2 regions of the Streptomyces sp. NPDC093149 genome follow, and region 2 is predicted to be linked to the other one. Evidence: riboswitches for the same ligand, from Rfam matches in the RefSeq annotation. Region 2 holds a riboswitch; the other holds the start of a gene.
The links. A riboswitch is a leader RNA that binds a small molecule or an ion and turns the genes downstream of it on or off. The one in region 2 is predicted to bind cyclic di-AMP.
Positions count from the first base shown of each region.

Region 1: it holds a riboswitch for cyclic di-AMP, as region 2 does, so the genes downstream of both, ACIQCZ_RS19650 (transglycosylase family protein) here and ACIQCZ_RS15830 (M23 family metallopeptidase) in region 2, are expected to answer to the same signal.

Region 1 is NZ_JBIVON010000006.1:94,871-102,232, forward strand. Features, by position in the region: gene eno (phosphopyruvate hydratase) at 1-243, opposite strand, end outside; gene ACIQCZ_RS19650 (transglycosylase family protein) at 676-1,437, opposite strand; cyclic di-AMP (ydaO/yuaA leader) riboswitch at 1,441-1,611, opposite strand; gene ACIQCZ_RS19655 (transglycosylase family protein) at 1,912-2,889, opposite strand; gene ACIQCZ_RS19660 (cytochrome P450) at 2,995-4,428, opposite strand; gene ACIQCZ_RS19665 (nucleoside triphosphate pyrophosphohydrolase) at 4,438-5,412, opposite strand; gene ACIQCZ_RS19670 (SurA N-terminal domain-containing protein) at 5,652-6,308, opposite strand; gene ACIQCZ_RS19675 (GtrA family protein) at 6,541-6,942, opposite strand; gene ACIQCZ_RS19680 (glycosyltransferase family 2 protein) at 6,939-7,362, opposite strand, start outside.
Region 2 is NZ_JBIVON010000004.1:495,546-502,907, forward strand. Features, by position in the region: gene ACIQCZ_RS15815 (GNAT family N-acetyltransferase) at 1-1,216, opposite strand, end outside; gene ACIQCZ_RS15820 (HPr family phosphocarrier protein) at 1,390-1,671, shown strand; gene ACIQCZ_RS15825 (GntR family transcriptional regulator) at 1,812-2,525, opposite strand; gene ACIQCZ_RS15830 (M23 family metallopeptidase) at 2,820-3,620, opposite strand; cyclic di-AMP (ydaO/yuaA leader) riboswitch at 3,634-3,800, opposite strand; gene ACIQCZ_RS15835 (M16 family metallopeptidase) at 4,293-5,675, opposite strand; gene ACIQCZ_RS15840 (M16 family metallopeptidase) at 5,702-7,084, opposite strand; gene ACIQCZ_RS15845 (DNA topoisomerase (ATP-hydrolyzing) subunit A) at 7,355-7,362, shown strand, end outside.

The DNA of each region.
Region 1 (7,362 bases), on a different contig from region 2:
ACCCACGAGCTCCGGGCCGATCTGCTCGATCACGGCGAGGACGGCCTTCTCCACGCCCTTGCCCTGGTAGCGGTTGGGGTCACCGTCGCGAAGCTCGATGGCCTCGAACGCACCGGTGGAGGCGCCGGACGGCACGGCAGCACGGCCCGTGCTGCCGTCGTCGAGGCCAACCTCGACCTCGACCGTGGGGTTCCCCCGGGAGTCGAGGATTTCCCGGGCTACGACGACGTCGATGGACGGCACGAGGCATCTCCTTCTGGGATATGACACTGGTTGTGCAGGGTCACTTTGGCCTTGCGACAAGAGCCTAACCGGCCCGGCCCGCTCAGTCGGACGACCGCCCGTCCCCTGGGACGAAAAAGGACCCAAGAGCGAGTATTGCGGGGCAAACAGCCAGAATTTTACTGGCCAGTAACTACAGAAGTTGAACGATCACGCACCGCAGGGGCCACCCCCGGGACCCGCCCCACGCGGACCGGCCCCGCCCATACGGACGCGAGACGGGCCCGCCCGCACGGACGCGATACGGGGACGACGCGCCCCGCCGGGACGGAGCCGCCGAACACGCACAGGTGGCGCGCCCCGCAGAAGCAGGGGGCCACACGGAAACCCCGGCCCGGCGCGTACGGGGGAATGCGCGCCGGGCCGGGGTGCTCAGGGAGGAGAGGTCCCGGACTACTTCGTCAGGTGCAGCTGCTGACCCGGGTAGATCAGGTCGGCGTCCTTGACGATGTCCTTGTTCAGCTCGAACAGGCGCTGCCAGCCACCCTTGACCTTGTGGTCGGCGGCGATCTGGCTCAGGGAGTCGCCGGCGACGACCTTGTACTCGCCGTCACCCTTCTTGACCTTCTCGCCGGTCGGGGTGGTGACGGTCTTCTTCGACTCGGCCTGCGGGGCGGCGGAACGGTCCGAGCGGTTGGTGGCGGGGGCCTCGGTGCGCTCGGCCTTCTTCGGCTGGGCCGGCTGCGACTGCTGCTTGGGCGCGGCCGGGGCGCTCTGCTGCTGCGTGGCACCGGAGCCGGTCTTCGAGGAGGAGCCGGTGTCGACGCCCGGGTCCACACCGTCGTTGCGCAGGTTGCCGGCGGCGGCGCAGCCCCAGGCACCCGGGCCCTGCATGGCGAGGAGCTTCTCGGCGGTGGCGATCTGCTGAGCCTTGGTGGCCAGGTCGGCACGGGGGGCGTACTGCGTACCGCCGGCTGCGGCCCAGCTGGACTGCGAGAACTGCAGACCGCCGTAGTAGCCGTTGCCGGTGTTGATGGACCAGTTGCCACCGGACTCGCACTGCGCGACGGCGTCCCAGGTCGCGACGGAGGCTGCGGAGGCACCGGTCGCACCCATCAGCGGGACGGCGACGGCGGTACCGGCGACACCGGCGAGCGTGGCGACACGGATGGCCTTGGACGGGCGGCGGTGCTTGCCCTTGCTGGAAAACAGCATGGAACTTCTCCTCACCGACGCCTACGAGGTGAGCTGTCGGGTTCGGGCCAAGTGAGTTGCCCGGTCGCACGTCCTAGCACGCGACTTCACCCCAAGCCGTCCCTGATCCGCCTTTCGGCGATCGGGCCGGCGCCTACCTGGGTCCCCCGCTCCTGCCTACGGCGCTTTACGCGTCTGTTCCCTTCGACCGACGGCAGGATTCGGCGTGACGATCGACGGGGCCCGCGGTGCGAGCGGTTCCGACCGTAAACACAGGCAACCCCCACATTCAACGACGGACACATCGGACAATCAGCCCTTACTTGCATCTGAGGAACCATCGTTTCCGCAGGTCGGAGGCGATACGGAAGGGCTCCCCAGGCGCGACACGCCAGTTGACGCAAAGAGACCCATGTCTCACTTACACATAAGCGGACATAGGCCCCTGAACTACCCCAGTTTTTGAGGCTCTATTAGCCGATTTTCAGACTGCCCTCAGTCGGCCTTCACATCGAGACGGAGGCTCTGGCCAGGGAGGATGAGGTCCGGATCGGAGCCGACCGTCCCCTTGTTGGCCTCATAGAGGGCGGGCCAGCCGCCGGGAACCTTCTGTGCGTCAGCAATCGCCCAGAGGTTGTCACCGGAACGGACGGCGTACGTGCCGTCGACAGCCGACGCGCCCGCGTCGCGGGCGTCACCGCCGCCACGGGAGGCATGGCGACCCGACTCGCGGTCGACGCCACCGTTCGCGTCCGGGCCCTCCTCGGGCGCCGGGGCGCCGCGGTGCTTGCCGCTCACACCATTGGACGAGTCGGATGTACGGGGCGAATCGGATGCATCGTCGGACGGGCCCGAGGACGGGGCGGCCGACTCGGTGGCCGAAGGCTTCGCGGAGTGGCCCTTCTTGCCCGCCGACTTGCCCGCCGACTTGCCTGCCGACTTGCCTGCCGACTTGCCCTGGACACCCGAGGCGCCGCCGGCCTTGTCCGACGGCGCGGCGGCATGGGAGGGGGTGGCCGACTTGCCGTCAGCCGGCTCCGCGCCGTTCGTCGGCTCACCGGGGGGCGCGATCCCCGGATCGACACCCGGCAGTGCCCCGTCCGCCGCGAGACCGGAGATGACCGCACAGCTGGGCCACGCCTGCGGACCCTTGTCGGCCAGGACCTTCTGGGCCACGGCTATCTGCTGCGCGCGGCTGGCGAGGTCGGCACGCGGGGCGTACGACTCGCCGCCGTACGCCTTCCAGGTCTCCGGCGAGAACTGCAGGCCGCCGTAGGAGCCATTGCCGAGGTCGGCGCTCCACGTGCCGCCGCTCTCGCACTCGGCCACCCGGTCCCAGGTCGTGGCATCGGCCGCGTGCGCGCCGGCCGCGCCGAGCAGCGGGATGGCGATGGCCGAGCCGGTCACGCCCGCGGCGACGACGATGGCGGGTGCCTGACGAGGGCGACGGTGTCTGCCGTTCGCGGAGCCCATGAGGTTGCCTTCCGTGTGACTGACGAGTGACTGGTGAGTCGAACGGTGAACCTAGCGGGACTCGAACGCGTGTCACAAGTCGATGCAGCACAGATCACGTGAAAGTCACAGAGTTGACAGAGCGTCACCTTCTGTCGTGGGGACCCCGGGCTCGAACTCCACCGGCAACGTGCGCAGTCCGCGCATGATGAGTCCGCCACGCCACCGCAAATCGGCAGGTTCCACCGCAAGCCGCAGGTCCGGAAGGCGCCTCAGGAGCGTGGCGAGCGCGGTCTGTCCCTCCAGCCGGGCGAGTGGTGCCCCCAGGCAGTAGTGGATGCCGTGCCCGTATCCGAGGTGCTGATTGTCACGCCGTGCAAGGTCGAGCGTGTCGGGGTTCTCGAAGCGTTCCGGGTCGCGGTCGGCGGCGGCGAGCACGACGAGCACGGGGTCACCGGCCGCGATGTCCTGCCCGCCGAGTGTCAGCGGCTCGGTGGCGAACCGCCAGGTCGCCAGCTCCACCGGGCCGTCGTACCGCAGCAGTTCCTCGATGCCGGTCTCCAGCAGATCGCTCTCCCCCGCATCGAGGGAGAGATGCAGCCGCTCGCGCTGCACGGGGTCGCGCAGCAGGGCGTACACCCCGTTGCCGATGAGATTGACCGTCGTCTCGAAGCCGGCGAAGAGGAGGATGAAGGCCATGGCCGCGGCCTCGTTCTCGGTGAGGTGCTCTCCGTGGTCGCTGGCCCTGATCAACCCCGAGATCAGATCGTCCCCCGGGTTCTCCCGCTTGCGGTGGATCAGCTCGGCGAGATAGCCGCGCATCTTCTTCACCGACCTGGCCACCCCGCCGCGCGGGCCGCCGCCGTGGCGGATCATCATGCCCGCCCAGTCCCGGAAGTCGTCCTGGTCCTCGCGCGGCACGCCGAGCAGATCACAGATCGCGTAGATGGGGAGCGGGAACGCGAAGTCGTGGATGAGGTCCGCCTTCCCCTCCGCGATGAAGCGGTCGATGAGGCGGTCCGTCAGTTCCTGCACGCGCGGCGCGAACGCGGCGACCCGGCGCGGGGTGAAGGCCTTGGAGACGAGGCGGCGCAGCCGGGTGTGGTCGGGCGGGTCGATGTTCAGCAGATGCGTCATCAGCTCCGCCTTGCGCTCGCCCGGGATGCCCGTCTTCCCCTTGGCGTGCGCCGGCTCGGCGTGGTGCGCCGGGTTCTTGGAGAGCCGGCTGTCGGCGAGCGCCTGCCGGGCGTCCACGTACCGGGTCACGAGCCACGCCTCGACGCCGCTGGGCAGCGCGGTGCGGTGCACCGGGCTGTGCTCGCGCAGCCAGGCGTAGGCCGGATACGGATCGGTGGCGAACTCCCAGGTGAAGAGCTCGGGCGCACCGGCGGGGCAGGCGGCGGGGTGATCGCCGGGGTCACCGGCCGGGCCGTCGGCAGGGCGGGAGCCGGGGTGGTCCGCCGGGCCGTCGGCGGGACGGTCACCGAAATCACCGGCGGGGCCGTCGGCGGGCAGATCGGCGGGGCGGTCGGCGGGGCGGTCGGCGGGGCTGTGGTTCACCCCCCGACGTTATCCGTTGCCCTCCACCGCGCGGATGGCGTCCCGGTAGGCGCGGCCCGCGGCCCTCAGCGCGGCCTCGGGGTCGATGCCGTCCTGTTCGGCGCGCACGGCGAGCGCGAGGAGCTCGTACCCGATGCCGTCGCCCGTGGGGAGCGCCACGTCGAGCCCCGCGGTACGGACCCGGCCGGCCAGTTTCGCGGCCAGCGCCAGGCCGGGCTGGCCGAGCGGCACTCCGTCGGTGACCGAGTCGCGCCGCTTCTCGGCGGCCTTGGTCCGCAGCCAGTGCGCGTGCACGTCCTGGGGGGTCTCGGCGGTCTCGTCGCCGAAGACGTGCGGGTGGCGGTGGATCAGCTTCTCGACGAGGGTCGCGGCCACGTCGTCGACGGAGAACGGCTCCTCCCCGTCCTCAGGGCGGCCCTCCTCGGCGATCCGGGCGTGGAAGACGACCTGGAGCAGCACGTCCCCGAGTTCCTCGCGCAGCTCGTCGCGGTCGCCGTCCTCGATCGCCTCGACGAGTTCGTACGCCTCCTCGATGGCGTACTTGGCGAGGCCTTTGTGGGTCTTCTGCGAGGTCCAGGGGCACTCGATCCGGATCCGGTCCATGATCTGGACCAGATCGAGGAACCTGGCCCCCGGCAGATCGTACGAACCGGGCAGCAGCTCCAGGTCCGGCATCCGCACCCGGCCCGATCCCGCGAGCCTCGCGAGCCCGTCGGTCAGGGACGTGCCGCCTTCGCCGCTCGTGAGGACGACGACGCTCCGGCCGCCCGCGCAGGCGTCGACGAGCTCCTGCGCGGTGGGCGCGGAGTGCTCGACGGTGACGCCCGCCTCGCGCAGATACGGCAGCTGCGGATTGTCCGGCTCGGCGCAGAGCACCCGGTCGGCGGCGTGCAGCGTCTGCCAGGCGGGCCAGGACAGAAGACCGGGCGCGACGCGGTGGCTGGCGGTGAGCAGGACGATACGGCCGGGGGCTTCAGCGTTCACCGTTCGAATCTACCCCGGTCGCTTCGGTCGCCGTCCTCAGAGCCTGTCGGGTGGTCTCCGACCGGGCGGCCACGCCCCGGCACGCACGCTTCCCGCGTCGTCGTCGGTCGCCGACGCTCCTTCTCCGAGCTCTCAGCCGCGTTCGAGCAGGGGAGACCCCATCCGACTCCCTCCTCCGCCTCGAAACCGCACGCACCGGACCGCGTCCGTCGTCCGGTCCGAGGTCACCCGGCAGGCTCTCAGGCACCGGATTCGGCACCCGCCTCGGCTTCCTTGGTGACCTGGGTGATCCAGGGGGCCTTGTAGTTGGCGAGCTGGGTCTGCTTGTCGTCCCAGGTGCCGTACCGCGGATTCACGTCGACCTTCAGCGCCTTCGACGCCTTGCTCAGGGCGTCACCGACGGCCTTCTGCCCCGCGGGCTGTTGCAGGTCGGCGCCGAGCGCCTGGGCCAGCTTCGTCAGCTGGACCTGCTCGCGCAGGACGGCGTCGATCTGGTCGGGGGCGACCCAGCTCTGCTGGAGCATCGCCGCCCGCAGCTGCGCCTCTCCCCCGGACTGGGCGGCGGCCGCGCCGCGCATCTGCTGGATCTCGTTGCGGCTGACGGTCACGCCGGCGTCCCGCGCGGCCCGGTCGAGGACCCGGTCGAAGATCATGCCGTGCAGTTTGGCCCGGCTGAGCTGCCCGGACTTGTCGATGAGCTGGGAGGCGTCCTTCGAATCACGCTGGGCCTCGCGTACCTCCGCCACCTGGCCCTGCAGCGTGGACACCTCGATCCGGTCCCCTCCGACGAGGGCCGCGGCGCCCGGGTGGGCCTGGCTGCCGCAGGCGGTCAGGAGTGGGGCGCCGGCGAGCAGGGCGGCGGAGACGATGAGCGCGGTGCGACGGCGGCGGTGCAAAGGAAACCTCCCGGGGAGAGTTTGTGCATCAGTGCACAAGACCTTGCGTTGATCGATGTTAGGCAGTGGATGTGGTTGGGGCCACTGGTTCGACCAACGATTCGGAAGGAGTTGGGGATGTGGCCCCTCCCCGGGGCCCTCACCGGGGCCCTCCCCAGGACCTTCGCCGGGGCCCTCGCCGGGATCCCTCCCCAGGGCCTTCGCCGGGGCCGTCCCCGGACGCTCGGCGGCCTCAGGAGACGCGTTCGGCCGCCGGGACCCCGTGGTCCGGGCGCAGCATGATCGTGCGCGAGACGACGAAGGTGATCGGGATGGCCGCCGCGGCCGCGACCAGCGGCGCGTACCGGCTGCTGAACCCGGCGAGGTCGACCAGCAGGTAGACGCCGCCGGTCGTGATGACGAAGTTGGCGGCGTTGGTGAGCGGGAAGAGCAGGAACTTCCGCCAGGTGGGCCGGGTCCGGTAGGTGAAGTACGAGTTCAGGAAGAAGGAGCCGGTCATGCTCAGCACGAACGCGGCCACATGGGCGGCGATGTACGGCAGCAGGCCCAGCAGGACGAGGTAACAGCCGTAGTACGTACCGGTGTTCACGACTCCCACCACGGCGAATCGGGCCATCTGCGCCTTGACCGTCATCGGCGTGCGAACTCCTGGCGTTCCCGTGTCGGCTTCGTCGTCGCCGCGGCGTTCGTGGCCTTCACCAGGAAGTGCGGGCGGCGCTTCACCTCGTAGTAGATACGGCCGACGTACTCGCCGACCACCGCGACCATCACCATCTGGACCCCGGCGAGGGCGGTGACCGCGACGAGGAGGGTGACATAGCCGGGGGTGTCGACCCCTCTCACCAGCGCGACGCCGACGATCCAGGCAGCATGGACGAGGGCGACGGACAGCAGCAGCATGCCCAGATAGAGCGCGGCGCGCAGCGGTTTGTTGTTGAAGGAGAGAAGCCCGTCGAGACCGTAATTGAGGAGCTTTCCGAAGGTCCAGGCGGAACGGCCCTGTTCGCGGACGGCATTCTCGTAACTGAAGGTCGTGGTGCGGAATCCCACCCAG
Region 2 (7,362 bases):
TGCCCGAGATGTCGGCGCGGTTGCCTGCGGAGATGAAGGTGGAGAGGCCGGCTCCGCGCCGGTAGAGCCCGGAGAGCAGTGCGATGCCGATCGCGCCGGACTGGGTGAACAGGCCGATGCGTCCGGGCGCGGGCGGCTCGGGGGCGAGAGAGGCGTTCAGCCGGACGGCCTCGGCGTTGTTGATGACGCCGAAGGCGTTCGGGCCGATGATCCGCATCCCGTACGAGCGGGCCTGACGGACGAGTTCCCGCTGTCGTTCCCTGCCTTCGGCACCCCATTCGGCGTATCCGGCGGAGAGGACGACCAGGCCCTGGACGCCGTGCTCGCCGCAGTCGGCCACGGCCTCCGGAACCCGGTCGGCGGGGACGGCGACGACCGCGAGGTCGACCGGCTCGTCGATCTCGCCGACGGAGCGGTGCGCGGGGACGCCGTCGATCGTGCCCTGGTCGGCGGGGAAGGCGCGGTTCACGGCGTAGGCGCGGCCGGTGAAGCCGGCACCGAGCAGATTGCGCAGGACCGTGCGGCCGACCCCGCCGGGAGTGCGCCCGACGCCGATGACGGCGATGGATCCGGGGGCGAGCAGCCGTTGCACGGAACGCGCCTCGGCCCGCTGTTCGCGGCCGCGCTGGACCGCGAGCGACTCCGCGGTCGGTTCGAGGTCCAGGGTGAGATGGACGGAACCGTCCTCGAAGCTGCGCTGCTGGGTGTAGCCGGCGTCCCGGAACACCTTGATCATCTTGTTGTTGGCGGGCAGCACCTCGGCCGCGAAGCGGCGGATGCCCCGCTCTCGGGCGACGGCCGCGATGTGTTCGAGGAGCGCCGAGGCCACGCCCCGGCCCTGATGCGCGTCCTGTACGAGGAAGGCGACCTCGGCCTCGTCGGCGGGCGCGGAGGCGGGCCTGCCCCGCTCGTCGATCCGGTCGTAGCGGACGGTCGCGATGAACTCGCCGCCGACCGTGACCGCGAGGCCCACCCGGTCGACGTAGTCGTGATGGGTGAAGCGGTACACATCACGGTCGGACAGACGCGGGTACGGAGCGAAGAAGCGGTAGTACTTCGACTCGTCGGAGACCTGCTCGTAGAAGCTGACCAGCCGTTCGGCGTCGTCCGTGGTGATGGGCCTGATCCGCGCGGTTCCCCCGTCCCGGAGTACGACGTCCGCTTCCCAGTGGTCGGGATACGCGTGCTGCGGACTCTGCTCCGGCGAGGGCTGCATGGGCCAAGACTACGGCTCCGTCAGCGGTCGCGTAGGGCCTGGGGCCGGGGCAGTCTGAGGGGGCCGATCGGCGGTGCAGCACAGGTTCTGGGCGTGCCGCGGCTCGGCCCGAGCATCGCGCACCACATGAGAGACTGGTCTAGACAACCATTGGATTCCTGAAGGGCAGAACCATGGCTGAGCGCCGCGTCAACGTCGGTTGGGCCGAGGGCCTGCACGCCCGTCCCGCTTCCATCTTCGTCCGTGCCGCCACGGCTTCCGGCATACCCGTGACGATCTCCAAGGCCGATGGCAACCCGGTGAACGCCGCCTCGATGCTCGCGGTGCTCGGTCTCGGCGCGCACGGCGGCGAGGAGATCGTGCTGGCATCCGAGGCCGACGACTCCGAGGCCGCCCTGGACCGTCTGGCGAAGCTGGTCGCCGAAGGTCTCGACGAGCTTCCGGAGACCGTCTGAACCATTTCCTGCAAGAGAGCCGCGGCACCCTTATTCGGGACCGCGGCTCCATTCTTTTCCGCACAGGGGCGATCGAAGTAAATTCGGGCAACCCGAAGAGACCCGAACGGAATTACCACCCTTTGTATACGGCGTGATTATTAATTCCGAACACCTGAAGTGTTTACGGAGTGTTGCGAAGTCCTCACCCGGCCGGCGCGGGAAGCGGCCGACGGACGGCCCGGCCGGTCGGCGCCGCGCAGCCGGTGCACGGTCGTGGCCCGCTCGGCGTGCTGGGTGGTCAGCACCCTCGCCCGTTCCGCGTCGCCGCGCGCCACCGCGTCCACGATGGCTCCGTGCTCCGCCCAGGAATCCACCGGGCGGACCGGCTGGTCGATCACGTACATCCAGGCGATCTTGTGCCGCAGCTGGGTGAGCGTCGCGATCAGGCTGGAACTGCCCGAGGCCTGCGCCAACGTCTCGTGGAACCAGCCTCCCAGCGAGCGCAGATCCTCTCCCTCACCCCGCCTGGCCCGCTCCTGACCGAGTCTGACCAGACCGCGCAGCACCTTGAGATGCGCCTCGGTGCGCCGCTGCGCGGCGCGCGCGGCGCCCAGCGGCTCCAGCAGCGCCCGGACCTCCAGGAGGTCGGCCGCCTCCTGCTCGGTGGGCTCGGCGACACAGGCTCCCGCGTGCCGACGGGTGACCACGAATCCCTCGGACTCCAGGGTGCGCAGCGCTTCCCGTACCGGGACGCGGGACACCCCGTAACGGCGCGCCAGCAACTCCTCGGTGAGCCGGCCGCCGCGTTCGAAGACGCCGGAGACGATGTCGTCACGGATTGCCGTGCATACCGAATGCGCCGGAATGCGCATGTCCGAACCTCCGCCTTAATCCCCCGCGCAACGCGGCCGACCGACGCCTGTTCTGCGACTCTATTGCAATGCGGCCACATTTCCGATGCCGGATGGAAATTCATGAATATCTTTTGGTCGCGCGGGACCGGCCCGGCGGACAGCACCACGGGCGGTTCGGCGGTCGAGCCAGGGTGTCGGGCGCGGATCCCGGGCACGGATGCCGGGCACGGATGCCGGGCACGGATGCCGGGCACGGCGAAGGCCCCGGCGTGACGCCGAGGCCTTCGAAGGGGTGTTGCGGACGAGCGCCGGTCAGACGTTGACTCCGTGGGCGCGCAGGTACGCGACCGGGTCCATGTCGGAGCCGTACGAGGGCGTGGTCCGGGCCTCGAAGTGCAGGTGCGGCCCGGTGGAGTTGCCGGTCGAGCCGGAGAGGCCGATCCGCTGACCGGCGCCGACGCTCTGACCGACAAAGACACCGATCGAGGAGAGGTGGCCGTACTGCGTGTACGTACCGTCCGTCATGCGCAGGACGATGTTGTTGCCGTAGGCACCACCCCAGCCGGCCTCGACGACCGTTCCCGCGCCGACGGCGACGACGGTGCTGCCGGACGCGGCATGGAAGTCGATGCCCGAGTGGCTGCCGGAGGACCAGAGCGAGCCGCTGGACTTGTAGCCGGTGGTGACGTACGAGCCGGCGACCGGCAGCTGGAAGGAGCCCAGACGGGTGCGCTCGGCGGACCGGGCGGCACGCGCCTTCTCGGCACGTGCCTCGGCCGCGCGCTCCGCCCTGGCCTTCGCCTCCGCCGCCCTCTTCTCGGCCTCGGCCTTGCGCCGGGCCTCCGCCTTCGCCTCGGCCGCGACATCGGCCTGGTGCTTCTGCGCGTCGGCCTGGGCGGCGATCCGGTCGGCGAGTACGCCCTCGATGGCGATGATCTGGTTCAGACCGGTCTCACTGACGGAGGGAGTCCCGGTGTCCGCGGCGAGGGCCGGAGAGGCCATGCCACCGATGACTCCGGTGGTAGCCAGAGCCGCGGCGCCGGCGATCTTCGCGCTCCCGCGGGTCAGTCGGCTCGGGGCACGATGCTTCCCGGCGGCACGGGTGAAGGCCATGTGGTGGCTGATCCTTTCCTTCCTTCTCGCCTACCGGGTTAGCTGACGGGTTCGGAGCAGGAAGGTCTCCTACGGACGCCCCGGCCTCACCGAGGATCAGGCATCCGATTCACCCCAGGGACTGCGTGGGTCCCCGGCTCCCCAGGCTCGCGCCTGACGGGGACTCGGCGATGGCTGCCCGGTATGTCACGGTTGCGGCATACGAGTGGCGGACAGCCCGGCCGACGCTAAGCGGGGTCGCTTTCATTCACCAAACGGACAGGCCGTTTTGTAGCGCATCCCACAGGGCAGACAGGCAACCTCCTCCCAGAACGGACAAAAGGGAGACCCTGGCGAGACGTGACGCACAGGGCCTCCCTCTTGTCCCGGTATGCACACCCATGGCGAATCGTGGGCCTACCGGGGCGACCGGCACTCAGCCGGTGCGACCTGCTCTTGCGGACGCTCCGCCGGGCCGGCCCGTGCAAGGCCGGGAACGCCGACGGGCCGGCCCGAGCAACCGGGGGCTCCGCCGGGCCGACCCACGCGCGCGTGGCCGGGGGCTCCGCCGGTGTCCGATCGAACGTGACAGTCGCGCGGCGGTCTGTCACACGCGACCGGGCAGCCGGCCGGTCGGCGCCCGCTCCCGCGCCGGGCCGGTCGTCCGGCATCCGCGACGGCGTACGACGGCCGTCAGCCGGCGACCACCGACACCTCTCCGATGCCGAGGGCGCGGACCGGCTCCTCGATCTGCGCAGCGTCACCGACGAGGACCGTGACCAGGCGGTCGACCGGGAAGGCGTTGACCACCGCTGCGGTCGCCTCGACCGTTCCGGTCTCCGCGAGCCGGGCGTACAGGTGTGCCTGGTAGTCGTCCGGGAGGTGCTGCTCGACCTGGTCGGCGAGAGTGCCCGCGACGGAGGCCGCCGTCTCGAACTTCAGCGGTGCGACACCCACGAGGTTCTGTACGGCCGTCTCGCGCTCCTCATCGGTCAGCCCCTCGGCCGCGAGGGTCCGCAGGACCGTCCACAGGTCCTCCAGCGCCGGTCCGGTGGACTCCGTGTCCACCGATCCGCTGATGGCGAGCATCGCGGCACCGGTCGCCCCCGAGGCGGAGTCCGGGGCCGACGACCGCAGCACCTGGGCGAAGGCCCGCACGCCGTAGGTGTAGCCCTTCTCCTCGCGCAGCACACGGTCCAGCCGGGAGGTGAGCGTGCCGCCCAGGCAGTACGTGCCCAGCACCTGGGCCGGCCACACGCTGTCGTGCCGGTCGGCGCCGATCCGGCCGATCAGCAGCTGCGTCTGCACCGCGCCGGGACGGTCGACGATCACCACTCGGCCGGTGTCGTCGGCGGTGATCGGCGGGACCGGACGGGGCTCGGCGGCGTCGCCCGACCAGTCACCGAGGGTGTCGGTGAGCAGCGCGTCGAGGTCGATGCCGGTGAGGTCACCGACGACCACGGCGGTCGCCGTGGACGGCCTGACGTGGGCGTCGAAGAAGGCGCGCACGGCCGCCGGGTCGATCCGCTCCACCGTCTCCTCGGTGCCCTGGCGCGGGCGCGACATCCGCGCCGTGGCCGGGAAGAGTTCCTTGGAGAGCTGCTTCGCGGCTCGCCGGGCCGGGTTGGCCTGCTCGTGCGGGATCTCGTCGAGCCGGTTGCGCACCAGCCGTTCGATCTCGCTGTCGGCGAAGGCGGGCGACCGCAGCGCCTCGGCGACCAGCGCGAGCGCCTTGGCCAGCCGGGAGGCCGGGACCTCCAGGGAGACCCGGACTCCAGGGTGGTCCGCGTGCGCGTCGAGGGTGGCGCCGCAGCGCTCCAGTTCGGCGGCGAACTCCTCGGCGGTGTGCTTGTCGGTGCCCTCGGACAGTGCCCGCGACATGATCGTGGCCACGCCGTCGAGGCCCTCGGGCTCCGCGTCCAGAGGGGCGTCGAGGAAGATCTCGACCGCCACGACCTGCTGGCCGGGGCGGTGGCAGCGCAGCACCGTGAGGCCGTTGGGCAGGGCGGCGCGCTCCGGCGCGGGGAAGGCCCAGGGCCGCGCGACGCCGGGGGCGGGCTGCGGGTGGTACTGCATCGAAACTCCAGTCGCGGCAGCGTCGGTCACTTGTCCGCCCCTTCGTGCGCTTCGGTGTCGTCGGCGTCGGTCTCGTCGGTGTCCGCTGCGTCCGCGGGCTCGGCCGATTCGACCGGCTCGTAGACCAGCACCGCCCGGTTGTCGGGGCGCAGCTGGGCCTTGGCGACGGCCTGGACCTCTTCCGCGGTGACGTCGAGCACCCGCTGTACCGCGGTCAGGGCGAGCTGCGGGTCACCGAACAGCACGGCGAACCGGCAGAGTTCGTCGGCGCGGCCCGCGACCGTACCGAGCCGGTCCAGCCACTCCCGCTCCAATTGGGCCTGCGCACGCTCCATTTCCTCGGGCGTGGGGCCCTCGGCCGCGAACCGGGCCAGCTCCTCGTCGACCGCGGCCTCGATCTGCGGCACCTCGACACCGCCGGACGTCTTGACGTCCAGCCAGCCGAGCGAGGGAGCACCGGCCAGCCGCAGCAGCCCGAATCCGGCCGCCACGGCCGTACGGTCGCGGCGCACGAGACGGTTGTGCAGCCGCGACGACTCGCCGCCGCCGAGCACGGTCAGCGCGAGATCCGCCGCGTCGCACTCACGGGTGCCGTCGTGCGGCAGCCGGTAGGCGGCCATCAGCGCCCGCGCCGGAACCTCCTCGTGCACCTCCTCGCGCAGCTGCTCGCCGATGGTCTCGGGGAGCGTGCCGTCGCGCGGCGGCTGCTTGCCGTCGTGGGACGGGATGGAGCCGAAGTACTTCTCGATCCAGGCGAGCGTCTGCTCGGGATCGATGTCGCCGACGACCGAGAGTACGGCGTTGTTGGGCGCGTAGTACGTGCGGAAGAAGGCGCGCGCGTCCTCAAGGGTCGCCGCGTCCAGGTCGGCCATCGAGCCGATCGGCGTGTGGTGGTACGGGTGGCCCTCGGGATAGGCCAGGGCCGTCAGCTTCTCGAACGCCGTACCGTAGGGAACGTTGTCGTAGCGCTGGCGTCGCTCGTTCTTGACGACGTCCCGCTGATTCTCCATGGACTCCTCGTCGAGCGCGGCGAGCAGCGAGCCCATGCGGTCGGCTTCCAGCCAGAGGGCCAGCTCCAGCTGGTGCGTGGGCATCGTCTCGAAGTAGTTGGTGCGCTCGAAGCTGGTGGTCCCGTTGAGCGAGCCGCCGGCCCCCTGCACGAGCTCGAAGTGGCCGTTCCCCTTGACCTGGCCGGAGCCCTGGAACATCAGGTGCTCGAAGAGGTGAGCCAGACCGGTGCGTCCCTTGACCTCGTGGCGCGAACCGACGTCGTACCAGAGGCAGACCGCGGCGACCGGGGTCAGATGGTCCTCGGAGAGCACCACGCGCAGGCCGTTGGCCAGACGGTGCTCGGTCGCTGTCAAGCCGCCGGAGCCGGGCCGGGCTGTGGCCGTGTGACCCATGGGCATGTACGTCCCTTCGATCGCGATACTGGATTTCCTGCGAGACCTGCCACTGTAAGCAAGCGCACAGACACCTGACGAAGTTCCCATACCGCGGAAGTTCGCGTGAAAGAGGGGCGTGCTCCCCTCCCGGCGGGTCGTGGAACCACCCCGACAGGGGTCCGGAGCGGCTCCTGGGACGGGTCGAGGTCGGCGATGTCAGTGCGGCGGTCCACAATGGTCGGCGTCAGAACCTCAGGTTGCCCGAACAGAATCCGTGAAGGAGTCGCAGCAGCGATGGCCCG